Collimonas fungivorans Ter331: one gene and its partner. The protein of the gene in region 2 interacts with the protein of the main gene of each other region in a pairwise test. Links are inferred from orthologs where the notes say so. Each region holds a gene or a part of one and is shown on either strand. Other genes may lie near its edges.

What was found. Proteins that work in one complex are often made in the same cells at the same time.
Region 1: the proteins of odhB (region 2) and lpdA interact in binary tests that used the Escherichia coli proteins (3 or more experiments, as listed by UniProt). The link is inferred for Collimonas fungivorans Ter331 from one-to-one orthologs.

The regions. Positions count from the first base shown.
Region 1 is NC_015856.1:4,145,632-4,148,542, reverse strand. It holds lpdA (dihydrolipoyl dehydrogenase), read left to right. Parts: upstream 1-363; coding sequence 364-2,460; downstream 2,461-2,911. Other genes in the region: CFU_RS18485 (C40 family peptidase), read right to left, coding at 2,622-2,911; CFU_RS18495 (MFS transporter), read left to right, coding at 1-288. UniProt on the Escherichia coli protein: Lipoamide dehydrogenase is a component of the glycine cleavage system as well as of the alpha-ketoacid dehydrogenase complexes.
Region 2 is NC_015856.1:2,072,416-2,075,266, forward strand. It holds odhB (2-oxoglutarate dehydrogenase complex dihydrolipoyllysine-residue succinyltransferase), read left to right. Parts: upstream 1-721; coding sequence 722-1,981; downstream 1,982-2,851. Other genes in the region: CFU_RS09060 (2-oxoglutarate dehydrogenase E1 component), read left to right, coding at 1-625; lpdA (dihydrolipoyl dehydrogenase), read left to right, coding at 2,168-2,851. UniProt on the Escherichia coli protein: E2 component of the 2-oxoglutarate dehydrogenase (OGDH) complex which catalyzes the second step in the conversion of 2-oxoglutarate to succinyl-CoA and CO(2).

The DNA.
Region 1 (2,911 bases), 2.1 Mb from region 2 along the record:
CCCTACGAATCGTCGCAGATCACGTCCCTGGTCGCCAATCCTTACGGCATCTTCGGCGTGTATTCCTATCGCGAGGTGTTCAGCTTCGATCGTTTCTGGGGCATAGGCAGCGGCCGCAATTTTGCCCTGGGCGCGATGTATGCGGTGTATGACAAGGACGTCAGCGCACAGCATATCGCCGAGGTAGGAATTCATGCCGGCGTTGAATTCGATAAAAGCTCTGCCATGCCTTTGCGCATCCACAGTTTTGAAATGAAAACCGCGCCTGACGCCGAGCCTGGCGCATAAGCGGCACACGGCAGCGGCGCACGGCACACAACAATTTTTTCCTCCCGACGGAGGAGCGAGCATGGAGCAAACGCTATGAGTATGGTTGAAGTCAAGGTCCCGGATATCGGCGACGTCAAGGAAGTGGAAGTCATCGAACTGATGGTCAAGGTAGGCGATACCGTCAAGGTCGACCAGTCGTTGATCACCGTCGAATCGGACAAGGCCAGCATGGAAATTCCGTCGAGCCAGGCCGGCGTCATCAAGGAAATCAAGGTCAAGGTAGGCGACAAGGTCAGCGAAGGTTCGCTGATCCTGGTGGTGGAAGCCGCCGGCGCCGCCGCGGCAGCTCCGGCAGCGGCAGCTCCGGCGCCGGCAGCAACCGCTGCGCCAGCGGCCGCCGCAGCCCCGGCCGCCGCCGGCGTTGCCAGCACCATCGAAATCAAAGTGCCGGATATCGGCGACGTCAAGGAAGTCGATGTCATCGAGCTGATGGTCAAGGTAGGCGACAGCGTCAAGGTCGACCAGTCGCTGATCACCGTCGAATCGGACAAGGCCAGCATGGAAATTCCTTCCAGCCAGGCCGGCGTCATCAAGGAAGTGAAAGTCAAGGTAGGCGACAAGGTCAGCGAAGGTTCGGTGATCGTGCTGCTGGAAACCACCGGCGCCGCTGCAGCCGCACCGGCTGGCGCAGCTCCTGCTCCGGCAGCTGCGCCAGCAGCGCCAGCCGTGGCGGCTCCGGCGGCCGTCCGTTTCGCCGGCAAGGTCGACATCGAATGCGACACCATGGTGCTGGGCGCCGGCCCCGGCGGCTATACCGCTGCCTTCCGCGCTGCCGACCTCGGCCAAAGCGTGGTGATGATCGAGCGCTACCCAAGCCTCGGCGGGGTTTGCCTGAACGTCGGCTGTATCCCGTCCAAGGCGCTGCTGCATGCGGCCAAGGTGATTACCGAAGCGGAAGAAATGGCGCATTTCGGCGTCAAGATGTCGGCGCCGGAAATCGATATCGACGCCTTGCGCGGCTGGAAGGAAAGCGTCATCAAGAAACTGACCGGCGGTTTGTCCGGCCTGTCCAAGGCGCGCAAAGTGCAGGTGCTGACCGGCAAGGGCGAATTCAGCTCGGCCAATACGATTACGGTAGCCACTGCCGACGGCCCGAAAGTGGTCGGCTTCAAGAACGCGATCATTGCCGCCGGTTCCTCGGTGGCCCGCATTCCTGGCTTCCCTTACGACGATCCGCGCCTGATCGACTCCACCGGCGCGCTGGAGCTGCGCCAGATTCCGAAGAAACTGCTGGTCATCGGCGGCGGCATCATCGGCCTCGAAATGGCTTGCGTGTATGACGCGCTCGGCTCCAAGGTCACGGTGGTCGAATTTGCCGACGGCCTGATTCCTGCGGCCGACCGCGACATTGTCAAGCCGCTGCAGAAACGCATCGAAAAACGCTACGAAGCGATTTACCTGAAAACCAAGGTGACCAAGCTGGAAGCTCTGAAAGAAGGTCTGCGCGCAACGTTTGAAGGCGCCGACAGCAGCTCTCCCGCGGCGCCGGAACCGCAACTGTACGACATGGTGCTGGTGGCGGTGGGGCGTCGTCCTAACGGCAAGGACATCGCCGCCGAGAAGGCCGGCGTGATCGTCAACGAGCGCGGTTTCATCCCGGCCAACAAGCAGCAGCGCACCAACGTCTCGCACATCTTCGCCATCGGCGATATCTGCGGCGATCCGATGCTGGCCCACAAAGCCACCAACGAAGCCAAGGTGGCCGCCGAAGTGATCGCCGGCCACAAGGTCGAGTTCGACGCCATGACGATTCCTTCGGTGGCCTACACTGATCCGGAAATCGCGTGGATGGGTTTGACTGAAACCGAAGCCAAGGCCAAGGGTATTCCTTTCGAAAAAGCCAATTTCCCGTGGGCGGCAAGCGGCCGTGCGCTGGCGATGGGGCGCGACGACGGCATGACCAAGCTGTTGTGGGATCCTAGCACCAAGCGCATCATCGGCGCCGGCATTGTCGGCGTGAATGCCGGCGAGCTGCTGGCGGAAACCGTGCTGGCGATGGAAATGGGCGCCGACCTGGAAGATCTGGCGCTGACCATCCATGCGCATCCGACCTTGTCGGAGACGCCGATGTTTGCGGCGGAGATGGGCCTGGGTACGATTACTGACCTGTTCATTCCAAAGAAAAAATAAGCAGGTGGTAGGGTGGGCACCCCGTGCCCACGCGGATCGCAAATTTTGCTGGTGCGGTCTATCAACATTCAGCGTGGGCAGGAAAGCCTGCCCACCCTACAAAAAAACGCCGCTCCGGTTTGCATCGGAGCGGCGTTTTTATTATTGGCAGCTAAACCCAATCAGTCGAAATATCTGCGCACCGCTTCAAAGCGCGCCGCGTAATAGCTGTTGTCGAGACGGTCGATGCGCACCTTGCCGTTGGTCGAAGGGGCATTGATGAAGCGGCCATCGCCGATGTAGATGCCGACATGCGAAAACGCGCGGTGCATGGTATTGAAAAAAACCAGGTCGCCGGGGCGCAGTTCAGCCTTGGAGATGGACCGCCCCTGGCGCGCAATGTCTGCCGCACTGCCGGTGACCTTGAGGCCCGCCGCCTGCCTGTACACGTAACTGACCATGCCGCTGCAAT
Region 2 (2,851 bases):
GGAACGTTACCTGCAACTGTGCGCAGACAACAACATGCAAGTGGTGCAGCCGACTACCGCAGCGCAGATTTTCCATCTGCTGCGCCGCCAGATGATCCGCCTGTTCCGCAAGCCGCTGGTGATCATGACGCCGAAATCGCTGTTGCGTAACAAGGATGCCGGTTCGCCGTTGTCCGACTTCACCAAGGGCAGCTTCCAGACCGTGATCGGCGAAGTCGACGACAAGATCGATCCTAAAAAGGTCAAGCGCGTCATCGCCTGCTCCGGCAAGGTGTATTACGACCTGGTCAACGCCCGCAAGGAACGCGGCCAGACCGACGTTGCAATTATCCGCCTGGAGCAACTGTATCCATTCCCGCACAAGGCGTTTGCTGCCGAGTTGAAGCAGTTCCCTAACTTCAACGAGCTGGTATGGACCCAGGATGAGCCGCAGAACCAGGGCGCATGGCTGCAGATCCAGCACAACATTTTTGAAAACCTGGACGAAGGCCAGAAGCTTGCCTATGCAGGCCGTCCAGCCAGCGCATCGCCAGCGGTCGGTTACTACGACAAGCACTATGCGCAGCAAAAAGCGTTGCTGGATACGGCATTTTCCAAGCTCAAAGGCTTTGTTCTGACGAAATAATCGGCGTCTTATCTAATTAGTTGGGGACAGAGTAATTCGCCGCGCTACGGCGGCTCTTAAACTCTGTCCCGCAATACACATGAATCGGAGAATTAAATGGCTCTTCTAGAAGTAAAAGTTCCGCAGCTGTCGGAATCGGTTGCTGAAGCGACCCTGTTGACATGGCATAAAAAAATCGGCGATGCTGTCAAGCGCGACGAGAACCTGATCGATATCGAAACAGATAAAGTGGTGCTCGAACTGCCGGCGCCGGCGGACGGCGTGATCGTCCAGCTGATCAAGGGCGACGGCAGCACCGTGGTGGCGGATGAAATCATCGCCGTGATCGATACCGATGCGTCGGCCAAGGTCAGCCCGATGGAAGTGGCAGCCGTGCCGGTGCCGCAAAGCGGCAACGCGCCGACGCCAGTCGCCGCGCCTGAACTGCAATCGAAATCGGCCGCCGGCATCGCCATGCCTGCCGCGGCAAAACTGCTGGCGGAAAACAACCTGTCGGCGGCGCAAGTCGACGGCAGCGGCAAGGACGGCCGTGTCACCAAGGGCGACGCCCTGGGCGCCATCGCCAACAAGCCGGCCGCGCCGGCGCCGCTGGCAGCCGCTCCAGCCAAGCCGGCTCTGCAGCAAGTCGCAGCGCCGACCAAGGCCAACCTGGACGACCGTCCGGAAGAGCGCGTGCCGATGAGCCGCCTGCGCGCACGGATCGCCGAGCGCCTGGTGCAGTCGCAATCGACCAACGCCATCCTGACGACATTCAATGAAGTCAACATGCAGCCGGTGATGGACCTGCGCACCAAGTACAAGGACAAGTTCGAAAAAGAACACGGCGTCAAGCTGGGTTTCATGTCGTTCTTCGTCAAGGCTGCGGTTGCGGCGCTGAAGAAATACCCGATCGTCAATGCCTCGGTGGATGGCAACGACATCGTCTACCACGGTTATTTCGACATCGGCATCGCAGTCGGTTCACCACGCGGCCTGGTAGTGCCGGTATTGCGCGATGCCGACCAGATGTCGATCGCCGACATCGAAAAGAAAATCGGCGAATTCGGCGCCAAGGCCAAGGACGGCAAGCTGACGCTGGACGACCTGACCGGCGGTACTTTCTCGATCTCGAACGGCGGCACTTTCGGTTCCATGCTGTCGACGCCGATCATCAACCCGCCGCAGTCGGCAATCCTGGGCGTGCATGCGACCAAGGACCGCGCGGTGGTTGAAAACGGCCAGATCGTGATCCGTCCGATGAACTACCTGGCAATGTCTTATGATCACCGTATCATCGATGGTCGTGAAGCGGTGCTGGCCCTGGTAGCGATGAAAGAAGCGCTGGAAGATCCGGCCCGTCTGTTGCTGGACCTGTAAGTCTCAAACCTCGCCAGGCGAGAGCGCCCTGACTCTATTGTTTCCTAGGGAAAAATGGAGCAGGGCGCGTCGTTTAGGCGGCTAAGTAAATGATGAGCGCCTTGTGACTGTGATTACTGCGGGCCGGCTGCCCGAATTGGCGGCAGGTGGCAATGAGTTGGCAAGGCAATAATTCGAAAGATGGAAATGAGCAAACAATTTGATGTCGTCGTGATCGGTGGCGGTCCCGGCGGTTATATTGCAGCAATTCGCGCCGCGCAACTGGGTTTCAATACCGCCTGTATCGATGAATGGAAAAATGCCAAGAACGGCCCTGCGCCGGGCGGCACCTGCACCAACGTCGGCTGCATTCCATCCAAGGCATTGCTGCAATCGTCCGAACACTACGAACACGCCGGCCATGCGTTCGCCGACCACGGCATCGAAGTCAAAGGCCTGGGACTGAACCTGGGACAGATGCTGGCGCGCAAGGATAGCGTCGTCAAGCAGAACAACGAAGGCATCCTGTACCTGTTCAAGAAGAACAAGGTCACCTTTTTCCATGGCCGCGGTTCTTTCGTCAAGGGCGATGCCAGCGCTTACGAAATCAAGGTCGCCGGCGCCGCCGAAGAAACCATTACCGCCAAGCACATCATCCTGGCTACCGGCTCCAATCCGCGCGCCTTGCCAGGCACCCCGTTTGACGAAAAACTGATCCTGTCGAATACCGGCGCACTGGCAATTGACGCGGTTCCGGCTAAACTGGGTGTTATCGGCGCCGGTGTCATCGGCCTCGAAATGGGCAGCGTCTGGCGTCGCCTCGGTTCGGATGTGAGCGTTCTGGAAGCGTTGCCGACTTTCCTCGGCGCAGTGGACGAGCAGATCGCCAAG